One region of the Planococcus sp. YIM B11945 genome, then DNA from elsewhere that is predicted to be linked to it. Evidence: riboswitches for the same ligand, from Rfam matches in the RefSeq annotation. Region 1 holds a riboswitch; each other region holds the start of a gene.

Region 1 (3,449 bases):
GTTCTGCCGCTTCAGCTAAATCGATTCCGTTCAAGACCGCATCAACGGCCTGCCTAAAAGCAAGCGCGCCGCCTGCAGCACCTGCAGGATGTCCGTGGACGCCGCCGCCTGCGTTGATGACGCTATCAATGCCGTAATCGTTAAGTAGCAATGGCACAAGACCCGGATGGATGCCGGCTGAAGGCACCGGAAATGTCCGTTTGACGCTGCTGTCTTTTGTTAGTTCCTGGCCTAGCGACAAAGCGGCTGACTTTTCCAAGGCGACACTGCCGTAAGGTGAGGGAAACAAAGAAAAATCCGCGCCTGCATAACGCGTCAGTTTGCCGAGAGCAAGCGGTGTGGCAACTCCGTAGAAAGGCGATGAAGTAAAAGCGCCGCTAAAAGCAGGATGGGCCATAAGCGGCAAGCCGATGCTGTCATCTTCGGCCAACTCCTGCAATACGTCAAACCCGTATGCGTGGACATTAAATAACAAAGCATCCGCGCCAAGTTCGCGCGCTCTTTGGGCTTTTTCTCTCAAACCGGAAGTCCTCCCGGTTAAATTGGCAGCGTATAGCGTGCGGTGCCCGGTCTCTTCGTATACTTGGCGAAGCACTTCTTTTCCGGCGGCAATTCTTTTTTCAAAAGGCGTCAATAGATTTTCAAACAGAATTTCATCGTCTTTGACAAGGTCGACGCCGCCGAGTGCTTGCTGGCGGAGCTGCGTGGACAAATACTCGAGGTCGCGGCCGATGACGCCTTTGAAAATGCTCATCACGAGCGGGCGCCCTTCAACCCCAAGCAAGCCCCGTATGCCTTTAATGCCAAATCGCGGACCCGGAAAGTGGGAGAGAAGCTCTTCCTCAAATTCCAAATCCAGCAGCTTCACTTCACCGTCAAGCGACAATTTGCCGAAAACAGTCGTTAAAATAGCCGGAATATCTGGAGAAAAATTGGCGCTTGGGTACGCGATCTTCACTTCGGCTTTCATTTGTTCCGGCTTTTCTGGATGCCGGATATTTTCAAACTCCGCCACGGAAATGACGGATCCTTTGTGTTGTCTTAGCTGCTGCTGTTCAAGCAAAGGCAAATCGGTCCAAGATCCAACCGTGAGACCTAATGCGATGCCTTCCGCTTTTTTCTCAAACGATCCTGCTTGCCCATAAAGCTGATACGTAGCAATTGCTCCGCCCATCCCTTTCACACTCCTACAAAAAAATAAAAACCTCTTCAAATAAGAAGAGGTTAAAAACTTAACAACTTCTTATTTCTCAGCCGATTGGCTGCAAGAATTAGCACCGTGTCCACTGTTGGACCGGTTGCCGGGCATCATAGGGCTTGTCCCTCCACCTGCTCTAAATAAGAAAATATTCAATTGGCTTGCAACAAAGTAGTTCGATTATTCCACGCATCGGGAAATCTGTCAATTGGCTATTTACAGAAAAAAAGAAGTTGACACGCTATTTTGAATCGTGCTAGTATTCAATTCGAACCATAACCACTAAAAATTCATGCAATGCATACTCTTATCAAGAGCTGGCAGAGGGATATTGGCCCGATGACGCCCAGCAACCGACCGTAATACCGTTGTGAGACGGGGCGCTTTTGCGCCGGGATGAAAATCCCGCAAGGCACGGTGCTAATTCCATCAGAGACGACATTCTCTGAAAGATAAGAGGTAAAGAATCTCTTATTCTGCGCCTCTTTCTTATGAAAGAGGCTTTTTATTTTGTCCATGAAAGGGAGATGACGATGACCACTTTATTAACCAATTCATATAAAGCGTTAACCGATACAAGCGCAATCGCATTGGCGCAAAAATTAACCTTTTTTCCAGAAGGAGCCGAACTAACAAGCCGGGAAATCGGCGACGGCAATTTAAATTACGTATTCAAAATTACCGATAGCGAGAACGGCAATGGGCTGATCATTAAGCAAGCATTGCCTTATGCCAAAGTTGTCGGCGAAAGTTGGCCGCTGACGTTAAAACGCGCAGCCATTGAAGCAAACGCCCTTGCAAAACACGGCGAATTGGCGCCGGGATTAGTGCCGGTTGTGTACGCAACGAACGACGAACTGGCGGTCACTGTCATGGAAGATCTGTCGCATTTGACGATTGTGCGAGAAGGGCTCATCCAAGGGGAAACTTATCCACATCTAGCCAAAGACATCGGAATATATTTAGCGCAAACGTTGTTTCACACTTCGGATTTCGCGTTGCACCCTTTTGACAAAAAGCGGCTGGCCGTTGAATTTTCCAACCCGGAACTGTGCAAAATCACAGAAGATCTCATTTTTACCGATCCTTTCTTCGATCATGAGACCAATGATTTCGAACCGAAAATTCGAGGAGAAGTGGAAGCGATCTGGAACAACGGGCCGCTTAAATTGGAAGCCGCAAAATTAAAGACTAGCTTTTTGACAGAAGCGGAAGCGCTTTTGCACGGGGATCTTCACACGGGAAGCATTTTCGCCAGTGAAACGGAGACGAAAGTCATCGATCCCGAATTTGCTTTTTATGGTCCGATTGGCTTTGATATCGGGTTGTTTTTGGCGAATTTAATGGTTCAATCGGTGACGCGAGAAGGTGAAGGGCGAAGCATAATCCTCAACCATATCAAACAGACGTGGACGGTGTTTGTGGACCGTTTTTCAGAGCTTTGGGATGAACAAGCTGCCCAGTCGTTTAAAGATACAGCAGGATATAAGGAGTGCGTAGTGGAGAAAATATTCCGGGATGCCATTGGTTTTGCAGGCTGTGAGATGATCCGCCGCACCATCGGGTTGGCGCATGTAAAAGATTTGGATGGCATTGAAGATGCTGAACGGCGCATCGAGTTAAAAAAACAAACATTGAGGATTGGCGAAGCGTTGATTTTGCAGCGCAGTGAACTTTTATCAATTTCTGCAGTTCTTGCACTGCTTGAGGAGAAAAGCCAATGACGATTCCATTATCCATCAAATGGGAAAACCAGCAATTGACGATACTGGACCAGCAAAAGCTGCCCCACCTGATCGACTATGTGGAATTGGAAACCATCGAGGACGTTTACGAGGCCATTATCACATTAAAAGTACGCGGGGCGCCAGCTATCGGAATTGCCGCCGCGTATGGTTTAGCGCAAGCAGCACAGCACCATGCAACGGGTAGCTTAAATACGTTTCAACTGCTCGTGAAAAATGACGCTGCTTATCTGGGTGAATCGCGGCCGACTGCCGTCAATCTTGTCTGGGCGCTTGACCGTCTGCTTTTAGCTATTCAACAGGCGAAAAGCGTCGAAGAAGCGAAAGTGCAGCTAATAAAAGAAGCTATCAGCATTCATAAAGAAGACGAAGCATCATGCCGCCGCATTGGAGAATATGCATTGTCTTTGTTAGAAGAACAGACAAAAGTCATGACGATTTGCAACGCCGGTTCCATTGCAACGGCGAAATACGGAACTGCGTTGGCCCCGTTTCACTTAGGCAGC
Region 2 (3,449 bases), on a different contig from region 1:
GGCGATCCCATGACGAAGAAAACGGAAAAAACCGAAATCGGCTGGAACTTGGAACATAGCTACTCCAGTCTGCCGGAAACCTTATATAGCCGCATCGACGTAAACCCCGTGCCTTCACCGAAGCTTGCCGTCCTCAACCGTCCATTAGCCGAATCACTTGGATTGAACAGCGAAGCATTGGCAAGCGAATACGGGGTGTCCGTGCTGGCAGGCAACGAAGTGCCAGAAGGCGGCCAGCCGCTTGCCCAAGCGTATGCCGGACATCAATTCGGCTCGTTTACAATGCTAGGCGATGGCCGAGCCTTGTTGTATGGCGAACAAATCACGCCAAGCGGCGAACGTTTCGACATCCAGCTGAAAGGGTCGGGACGGACGCCGTATTCACGCGGAGGAGACGGCCGTGCTGCGCTTCGGCCAATGCTGCGCGAATATATCATCAGTGAAGCGATGCACGGCCTTGGCATTCCAACGACCCGCAGTTTGGCCGTCATTGAAACAGGCGAAGCCATACTACGTGAAACCCGCCTGCCGGGTGCTGTCATGACGCGTATCGCTGCAAGCCACCTGCGCGTTGGCACGTTTCAATACATTCGGAATTTCGGCACAGTAGAAGAACTCAAAGCGTTGGCTGATTATGCGATAGAACGCTATTTTCCTGAAGCGAAAGAAGCTGACAACCGTTACCTTGCTTTATTCCAAGAAGTCGCCAAACGCCAAGCCTCTTTGATTGCTAAATGGCAGTTAGCAGGCTTTATCCACGGTGTGATGAATACTGACAACATGGCGATCAGCGGAGAGACGATCGATTACGGCCCGTGTGCGTTTATGGACGTTTACAGCCCGAAAGCGGTATTCAGTTCGATTGACCACGGCGGACGCTATGCCTATGGCAACCAGCCGATGATTGCAGGCTGGAATTTGGCGCGCTTCGCCGAATCCTTGCTGCCGCTTCTTCACAACCAGCAAGAAGAGGCGATTGAAATGGCCCAGCAAGAACTGTCTGCATACATTGAGCTGCAGCAGTCGCTTTGGCTGTCCGGGATGCGGAAAAAGCTCGGTTTGTTCAATGAAGAACAAGAAGACGAAACATTGATCGACAAACTGTTGATTTTAATGGAACAGCACAAAGCGGATTATACGAACACGTTCCTTGCGTTGACGACCGGGCGCGTGCGGGATGCCAAACTATTCGAAGCGGCCGAATTCATTGAATGGCGGGGAATTTGGGAGACGCGGCGCGAAAGACAAACGGAATCGAGCGAGGCATCTATGCAATTAATGCGGGCCAGCAACCCGGCCGTCATTCCGCGCAACCACCGGGTCGAAGCAGCTCTTGCTGCTGCGGAATTCCAGAATGATTACAGCGTGATGGAAAACCTGTTGGCCGTGTTAAAGGATCCTTATGCCCATTCAATTGAGCAAGAAGAATACGCCGATCTTCCGGATTCACCAGACGGCCCTTACCGAACATATTGCGGAACGTAAAAAATGCACCTTGCCATTTTCAGAAAAATGCGTTAGTATATAAAACATTCAGCAATATCAACTTCATACAATTATTTCTTATCAAGAGAGACGGAGGGATTTGGCCCTGTGAAGTCTCAGCAACCAGCCTTTGGGCACGGTGCTAATTCCAATAGGCAATTGCCTAAAAGATGAGAAGATGGTGTTTCTTAAACAGGGCCTTTCTTCTTTTTTGGAGAAAAGCCCTGTTTTTATTTTGAAGGAGGTTTTTAATATGGGAGATCATTTGGAGACGGCATTTATCCATGCAGCTGGAGTGGACAAACAAACTGGGGCGGTGAACGTTCCGATTTACTTATCATCCACGTTCCATCAGGAAAGTTTTGACGAATTCGGCCCGTTCGACTACAGCCGTTCGGGCAACCCGACGCGGCTGGCGCTGGAAGAAACCATAGCGAAACTTGAAGGGGGCACGCGCGGTTTTGCATTCGCTTCCGGCATGGCGGCGATTTCTTCCGCTTTCATGCTGCTGTCAAAAGGCGATCACGTGCTCATTTCAGAAGATGTTTACGGCGGGACGTACCGCTTTGTCACGGAAGTTTTGAATAAATTCGGCATCGCATACACGTTTGTCAACATGACCGATCTCGGCGAAATGGCCGAAGCAATCCAGCCGAACACAAAAGTGGTGTACATTGAAACTCCGTCCAATCCGACGATGAACATCACCGATATTGAAATTGCAGCGAAACTGGCAAAAGCGAACGATTGCTTGACGTTTGTCGACAATACCTTCATGACGCCGCTTTATCAAAACCCGCTGGCGCTTGGCGCAGATCTTGTGCTTCACAGTGCCACGAAATTCTTGTCCGGCCATAGCGACATTACCGCGGGGCTCGCCGTCACCAAAGACGAAGAACTGGGCAAGCGGCTGGCGTTTATCCAGAACTCGTTCGGTGCTGTGTTAGGAGCACAAGATTGTTATACATTGATTCAAGGTATAAAGACCTTGGGAACACGTTTAAAGCAATCATCCGAATCGGCACAAGCAATAGCGGAATTTTTGCATCAGCAGCCAGTGATTGAAGAAGTGTACTACCCGGGATTTACGTTTCATCCGGGACATCCCATTCACATTCGTCAGGCAAAAGGATTTGGCGCGGTTTTATCCTTCCGGCTGCCATCAAAAGAAGCGGCGCGAATCTTCAAAGACAATTTGCGTATTCCCATTTTTGCAGTGAGCTTAGGCGCGGTCGAATCGATTTTGTCATATCCTGCGACCATGTCCCACGCTGCAATGCCGAAAGATGAGCGTGAGAAGCGGGGCATAACAGACGGCTTGTTGAGATTGTCGGTCGGCTTGGAGCATTCAGATGATTTACTGGAAGATATCAAACAAGCGCTGCAAAAAGTCCGGCAAGCGGAAGGGCAATTGGTTTAGTGAAAAAAGAGCTGCCCAAAGCCGGATATTCTGACTTTGGAACAGCTCTTTTGATTAATTGGAAATGGGCGCTTTTTTCAGCGGAAGAAGGTATTCGAATGCTTCTGCCGGCACGGGTTTTGAGAACAAATAGCCTTGCCCGAAGCGGCATTTATTTTCCAGCAGAATGTTCATTTGCCCTTCATTTTCAATCCCTTCGGCGATGACGTTTAATTTCAAGGTCAAGCCGAGGTCGATGATGGCTTTCATCATCAATTGATGATCTTTTTGTTCGATGTCATCAATAAACGACTTATCGATTTTGATCGTATGGATCGGCAATTTGGGAAGGATATGCAAAGAAGAATAGCCCGTTCCGAAATCATCAATGGAAATCTTCACCCGCATTGCCCGCAAGCATTCCGTGATTTCAATGCTTTCTTTAATATTTTTCATGATGCTTTCGGTAATTTCCAACTCGAGAAAACTCGCATCGAGCTGCGATTCTTCTAAAGCAAGGCTTACCGTTTTTAGAAAATCTTCTTGCTGAAATTGAAGAGCAGAG
Region 3 (3,449 bases), on a different contig from region 1:
GAAGAACAACGTAACGTCTCCTTCAGGGCCAACGTTTGCTGAGCAGTGCATTGGAAGAATGCCTTTTTCAGGCAAAATATGGTTCATAATAGAGAAGATCGATTTTTTCATTTCACCGGCATACTCCGTGCCGCCAATCAAAATGATGCGTTTTTCCATCGAAACGATGATAAACGTCTCAGAATCCGTGCCATCTACTGCTGGGTCCGCATGGAAGGTAGGGGCATAAACAACCGTAAAGTCTGCTTGATGTGCCGCCAGTTCTTCTGCATTCGGACGAATAAACAATTGATGAGCGAATAAATTATGCCATGCATATTCGTTGATTGTTTGAATAGAAAGGCGAGATTGGTGATCAGCTCCGGCAAACCCTTTAAAGACATATAAAGCATCTTTTTGTTTCAAGTGATTGATGACTTTCGTATAAAGGTTTTCAAAAATCTCAGAAGAAATTGGGCGGTTGACATTGCCCCAATCCACTTTGTTTTTCGTAATCTCCTCTTCTACGATATACTTGTCTTTAGGAGAACGTCCTGTGTATTTTCCTGTTTCAGCTTTGACAGCTCCATCAACGGTTAAAACCGCTTCACCGCGTGATGTTGCTTCTTCTACTAATTGAGGAACAGATAATTGAATGCGTACGTTAGGGCCATTCAATAAATCATTCAGGCCGCTTGCGAAGTTCACTGTATTCATATATATGTACCTTCCTTTTCGTGTATTCCCATGGAAATGGGGAGGAAATAGATTCGAAGATTAGTATAACACATTGTGCCCAATAGTCTATACTAATAGCTGCGGCAAATGCAAAATTTCCAATTCGTACATAATCCTTTATAAATAATAAAAGTTTTTGCTATTAAAAGATAGGAAATGCGAAAAAAAGTTGACATGAACTTGCACATTAAGTAAGATGGAAAATTGAACGGATACTCTTATTCCGAGCTGGTGGAGGGGGCAGGCCCTATGAAACCCGGCAACCTGCTGCAGGTGCAGCGAAGGTGCCAAACCTGAAACAAGGTGCAAAGTCCTTGGATGATAAGAGTGAAAGGTGCTTATGATGATTTTCCCTTTCCTTATGAACTAAAAGGAAGGGATTTTTTTGTGCAAATGCCCTTTATCCTCGTGTATAAAGGCCACAACGGCTTGAAGTCCATTTCAAATGGGCTTGACATGGGAAATGAGTATCAGATCAATTTCGGGAGCAATCTCGCAGGATATAAGGAGGAATACACATTTTGAAAAACCGTCGATTATTTACTTCAGAATCAGTAACAGAGGGCCATCCGGATAAAATCTGTGACCAAATCTCAGATGCCATCTTGGATGCGATTTTAACAGAAGATCCAAATGCTCGCGTAGCATGCGAAACAACTGTAACGACAGGGCTTGTCCTTGTAGCGGGAGAAATTACAACATCTACATATGTTGATATTCCGAAAGTCGTGCGTGAAACTGTCCGCGAAATCGGCTACACACGTGCAAAATATGGCTTTGACTCTGAAACAAGCGCAGTCTTGACTTCTATCGATGAGCAATCGCCTGATATCGCTGCTGGAGTTAACGTAGCGCTTGAATCGCGCGATGGACAAATGACTGATAAGGAACTGGACGATATCGGTGCAGGAGACCAAGGCCTCATGTTCGGTTTCGCTTGCAATGAAACAGAAGAATTGATGCCATTGCCGATTTCATTGGCCCATAAATTGGCGCGCCGTTTGGCAGAAGTGCGCAAAGAAGAAATTCTTCCTTACTTGCGCCCGGACGGCAAAACGCAAGTGACGATTGAATACGATGAAAACAACAAACCGCTTCGCGTGGATACGATTGTTATCTCTACTCAGCATCACCCAGAAGTGACGCTTGAGCAAATTCAGCGCAACATCAAGGAATATGTCATCAACGAAGTGGTGCCAGCGGAATTGATGGATGCAGAAACAAAATACTTCATCAATCCAACTGGACGTTTTGTTATTGGCGGACCACAAGGGGATGCGGGATTGACTGGCCGCAAAATCATCGTTGACACATATGGCGGTTACGCGCGCCACGGCGGCGGTGCTTTCTCTGGGAAAGACGCAACAAAAGTTGACCGTTCAGCTGCATACGCTGCGCGCTATGTTGCGAAAAACATTGTAGCTGCAGGACTTGCAGACCGTTGTGAAGTGCAATTGGCTTACGCAATCGGCGTTGCTCATCCGGTATCATTAGCATTCGATACATTCGGAACTGGCAAAGTCAGCGAAGAAACGTTGATCGATCTTGTCCGTGCAAACTTCGACTTGCGCCCGGCAGGCATCATCAAAATGCTTGACTTGCGCCGCCCGATCTACAAACAAACTGCAGCGTATGGCCACTTTGGCCGCACAGATGTAGATCTTCCATGGGAACGCACTGACAAAGCCGATTTGTTGAAAGAGCAAGCAGGCGTTTAATAGCAACTAGAAAAGACGATTCGGCATTTAGCTGAATCGTCTTTTTTGATTTACTGGCAATTGAATTTTGTTAGTTCTAAAGGTATGATTAATTTATTCGAATAAAAGACTAAAAATTCTAATAATAAAAATGAGAGAATATTCCTAGCGAAAATGCCTGTAATTTATTCACTGGCTGCCGAAGTTTTTGGCTGTTGCAACGATTTATAATAAGCGCCTTTTTCGGCGTACTCCCGGACGATTCGCTCCATGTCTTGTACATCATCTTCGCGGAGCTCGCGTACCACTTTGGCAGGGCGGCCAACTGCCAGCATGCCGGGCGGGATAACTTTGCCGGGCGGCACTAAACTGCCGGCGCCGATAAATGCGCCTTCACCGATTTCAGCACCGTCCATAATAATGGAGGACATGCCGATCAAAGCACCTTTTCGGATGGTGCAGCTATGGAGCATCGCTTGATGGCCGATGGTGACGTTGTCTTCAATCAATAAGGTTTTGCCCGGGCTTTGGTGAAGCACGCTCAAATCCTGGATGCTGACTTTTTTTCCGATAATCGTGGGGGCGACGTCACCGCGGATTACGGTGTTAAACCAAACCGATGACTCGGCTCCAATTGTCACGTCGCCTGTAATGGTGGCATAATCGGCAATAAAAACAGTAGGATCAATGGAAGGCTGTTTGTCTTTGAATGGATAGATCATAAAAAAACTCCTTTTAAAAGATGAACTTTTATTTAATCTTATCAAAACTAGGGTAAAGGTCAAACAGAGACAGTTCCGGCAATGCAGGGAAGGGAGGCGCGAGTGATGTGGAAATGGCAAGCGGTAGGCCAAGCAAAAGCGGTCATTGTTCTTATACATAATGCTTATGAGCACCATCTTCGGTACGCCTGGCAAATCGAGCAATGGCGGTCCGCAGATTTCCATGTTGTCATGGGGGACTTGCCGGGACACGGAGAGAAAATTTCAAAAGGGGCCATTCACGATGAAGCATTCAACGATTACGAAGAGTCGG
Region 4 (3,449 bases), 490 kb from region 1:
GCCTATGCTAATGCATAGGCTGCGTAATCGACAACTGATTGAGTTTCTCCACAATTAACCTTCCCCATTTTTCAAATTCCACTAAAAATCCGTCATGGCCGAACTCGGTTTCAACAATTTCCCAAGAAGCATTTGGCTGCTGCTGCAGCCAAGGAATCATCCCTTCGCTTGGGTAAAGCAGATCGTGCGTAAATGATAACGAATAGATGGGAACTTTTATTTTTTCGCTTCTGACATCGTGCGTATTCATCGCTTTCAGCAAAGTGACGTAACTGTTTGCATCAAAGCGTTTAGCCAACTTTTCCCCTTGATAAGTCAAATACGATTCGACATCAAACTGCGTCGAATCTCTTCTTCGCTTAAACCGCCCGTTGAACATGCCGCCGCTTCGATAAGTGACCATCCCGGTCATTCGTGCAAGCTGCAATCCCTTCAACTCTGCCGATTCGGCATAGTTCCCTTCGTTAAACCCATCGTCATACTCAATCGCTTTGATGCCGATATGGTTGAATGCGATGCCGAAATCGCTATAGGCCGGCGTCACTGCCAGCGGAAATATCCCATCAACGAAGTCCGGATACAAATGGCCCCATTCCAAGGTTTTCATGCCGCCGAGCGAACCGCCAAGCACCGCTGTCAAATGAGGAATGCCTAACTTTTGAAGAGCTTTAAATTCCGCCCTCACCATATCGCGGATCGTCAAATCGGGAAAAGCCGCCCGGTAAGGCGTTCCCGTTTCCGGATTCACAGATATCGGGCCGGTCGAGCCGTTGCATCCTCCCAGAATATTAAACGTGATTACCTGAAAAATGTCCGTATCTATTGCTTTCCCGGGACCGATCAATCCGCTCCACCATCCCGGATTTTCTATAGTCCCCACTGCATATTGATCTCCAGTCAACGCATGGCAAACGAGAATGGCCGGCGCATCCTTTTTGCCGACTCGTTCATAAGCGAGCGTGACGTCGTGCAAGGTTTTATTCGAATCGAGAATCAGTGATCCGATCGATACTTCGGCCATTCCAATCCCTCCTATGCGTTTTCCAATACAGCTGCTTTGATCGCCTGCTCAAGGTCCGCAATCAAATCATCCGGATTTTCCAAGCCGACCGATAAACGGATCAATTCTTCTGTCACGCCGGACAACTCCAATTCTTCTTTTTGCAATTGCTGGTGCGTCGTGGAGGCCGGATGGATAATTAACGATTTGGCGTCGCCGACATTTGCAACATGCGACCATAGCGCAACGCTGTCAATAACTTTCCGCCCTGCTTCCCGTCCGCCTTTCACGCCGAAATTGACGATTGAACCGAAGGTATCTTTCAAGTACTTTTGTGCCAACCCGTGAGACGGATGGTCTTCAAAGCCGATGTAGTTGACCCATTCCACTTGCGGATGTTCTTTTAAAAATCCGGCTACTTTTAGGGCGTTGCTGCTGTGCTTCGGCAAGCGGAGGTGCAGTGTTTCAAGTCCCTGCAAAAATGCATGGGCGCTTTCCGGGCTTAACGACGGTCCAAAATCCCGAAGCAATTGGACGCGCAGTTTGGTAGCGAACGCTGCTTCTGGCACATCAATTCCATACCGGATGCCGTGGTAGCTTTCGTCGGGCTCTGTGTAGTTCGGGAAACGCGAACTATTCCAATCAAATTTGCCTGCGTCTACCGCAATTCCACCGATTGTTGTGCCATGCCCCCCGATCCATTTTGTCGCCGAATGAATGATCACGTCTGCTCCAAACTCAATCGGATTGCTGCCGAATGGCGAGGCAAACGTATTGTCGATCAATAATGGAATGCCATTTTCATGGGCAATCACCGCCACTTTTTCCACATCAAACACATTCAAGCTCGGGTTGCCGATGATTTCTCCAAAGACCGCTTTTGTTTTATCGGTGATTGCCGCCCGGAAGTTCTCCGGGTCCGTCGCATCCACAAACTTCACGGTAATGCCGTAGCGCGGCAATGTATTAGCGAATAAATTATACGTTCCGCCGTATAAATTGCTGTCCGCGACTACTTCGTCACCCGCTTCGGCAATATTCAAAATCGAAAACGCGATCGCCGCCATCCCTGAAGCCAGTGCAACTGCAGCCGTTCCGCCTTCTAAAAGCGCCACCCGCTGTTCAAACACATCTACCGTCGGGTTCATGATGCGCGAGTAGATATTTCCCGTTTCTTTCAAGCCAAACAGGTTTTGTGCGTGCTCCGTGTTTTTGAAGACATAAGAAGTCGTTTTGTGAATCGGCACACCCCTTGCTCCTGTTACCGGATCCGGCTGCTGTCCCCCATGCAATAAAAGCGTTTCTGGCTGGAAATTCGTCATTGGCAATTCCTCCTAAAGTTTGTTTGATGGATGATAATGGCGAGGAGGAACAAAAAAAGCCCTCTTCGCAAAGAAGAGGGCCGTTATATACGGATTTGCCTCCTCTTATCTGCCAGACCTTTTGGGATCTGTAGGATTTAGCACCTTCTCAAGCTGATCGCTTGCCGGTTGCCGGGCATCGCAGGGCCTATTCCCTCCGCCGCTCTTGATAAGAGTATTCAGATTTAGTTTTCCATCATGTGAAGAAGTATAAAAACTATTTTTTAAAATGTCAAGTTAAATAATTAAAAATTCCGAAACTTTCTTTATTGTGGAACGTTTATACTTATGTAGAGAGAAAAGGGGGATGAAGCGTGGTTTTATGGATTGCAATTGCACTTATAGCAGGTTATTTTATTGGTTGTTTTCATGGCTCATTGGCTGCTCAGCTTTTCTCCGGCATCAACATCAAAAAAGAAGGCGTCAAAAATTCCGGCGCCTCCAATGCGGCGATCGTTCTCGGATGGAAATACGGCGCGCTTGTCGCGTTCATCGATATCCTCAAGGGCTTTGCCGCTGTAGCAGGATTGCGTCTCATCCTCGGCAGCACCGCCATGCCGGATGAAACACTTTGGACGTTATTGTTCATTGTCGGCGCTGGCGTGGTCTTTGGCCATAACTTCCCGTTCTACATGAACTTTGATGGCGGAAAAGGAACGGCGGCCGTCATCGGCGTGATGTTGGCCCTGGACTGGAAATTGGGCCTTGCCGGCGGGTTGCTGTTGGTGGCAGCCGCTTTGTCGACCGGCTATTTGGTCGTCGGCGTCCTGCTTCTTTACAGCGTCTTTATGGTCATCGCCTTTTGGCCCGCTGAAAGCATTTGGCCAATACTGACGTCTTTTGCCTTGTTTGCTATGGCCGTCTGGAAACACATTGAAAACATTATTCGGATCAAAAACGGCACTGAAACAAAAGTCTCTTCCGTCTTCAAGAAAAAACCGGCAGGCTCGAGTTGAGCACTGCCGGTTTTCTGTATCAAACACTTCTTTTTGGGCATCAATTTCCCTAAATAAAAAACTTTTTCAAAAACTCGCTTGACATATTCTCTATTTCACAATAAAGTAAAAGCACAAATCAAATACGTACAT

What was found. A riboswitch is a leader RNA that binds a small molecule or an ion and turns the genes downstream of it on or off. The one in region 1 is predicted to bind S-adenosylmethionine.
Region 2: another riboswitch for S-adenosylmethionine. It lies ahead of metC (cystathionine beta-lyase); the one in region 1 lies ahead of mtnW (2,3-diketo-5-methylthiopentyl-1-phosphate enolase).
Region 3: another riboswitch for S-adenosylmethionine. It lies ahead of metK (methionine adenosyltransferase); the one in region 1 lies ahead of mtnW (2,3-diketo-5-methylthiopentyl-1-phosphate enolase).
Region 4: another riboswitch for S-adenosylmethionine. It lies ahead of ACRRQV_RS08225 (O-acetylhomoserine aminocarboxypropyltransferase/cysteine synthase family protein); the one in region 1 lies ahead of mtnW (2,3-diketo-5-methylthiopentyl-1-phosphate enolase).

What each region holds. Positions count from the first base shown of each region.
Region 1 covers NZ_JBOZWR010000004.1:541,375-544,823, reverse strand. The annotation lists gene mtnW (2,3-diketo-5-methylthiopentyl-1-phosphate enolase) at 1-1,174, opposite strand, end outside; SAM riboswitch class I at 1,241-1,345, opposite strand; SAM riboswitch class I at 1,503-1,657, shown strand; gene mtnK (S-methyl-5-thioribose kinase) at 1,732-2,922, shown strand; gene mtnA (S-methyl-5-thioribose-1-phosphate isomerase) at 2,919-3,449, shown strand, end outside.
Region 2 covers NZ_JBOZWR010000007.1:102,042-105,490, reverse strand. The annotation lists gene ACRRQV_RS14010 (protein adenylyltransferase SelO) at 10-1,485, shown strand; SAM riboswitch class I at 1,561-1,662, shown strand; gene metC (cystathionine beta-lyase) at 1,739-2,905, shown strand; gene ACRRQV_RS14000 (putative bifunctional diguanylate cyclase/phosphodiesterase) at 2,960-3,449, opposite strand, start outside.
Region 3 covers NZ_JBOZWR010000001.1:17,573-21,021, forward strand. The annotation lists gene pckA (phosphoenolpyruvate carboxykinase (ATP)) at 1-696, opposite strand, end outside; SAM riboswitch class I at 933-1,045, shown strand; gene metK (methionine adenosyltransferase) at 1,236-2,435, shown strand; gene ACRRQV_RS00205 (gamma carbonic anhydrase) at 2,600-3,136, opposite strand; gene ACRRQV_RS00210 (alpha/beta fold hydrolase) at 3,242-3,449, shown strand, end outside.
Region 4 covers NZ_JBOZWR010000004.1:50,002-53,450, forward strand. The annotation lists gene metX (homoserine O-acetyltransferase MetX) at 8-1,021, opposite strand; gene ACRRQV_RS08225 (O-acetylhomoserine aminocarboxypropyltransferase/cysteine synthase family protein) at 1,033-2,322, opposite strand; SAM riboswitch class I at 2,425-2,537, opposite strand; gene ACRRQV_RS08230 (glycerol-3-phosphate acyltransferase) at 2,676-3,317, shown strand.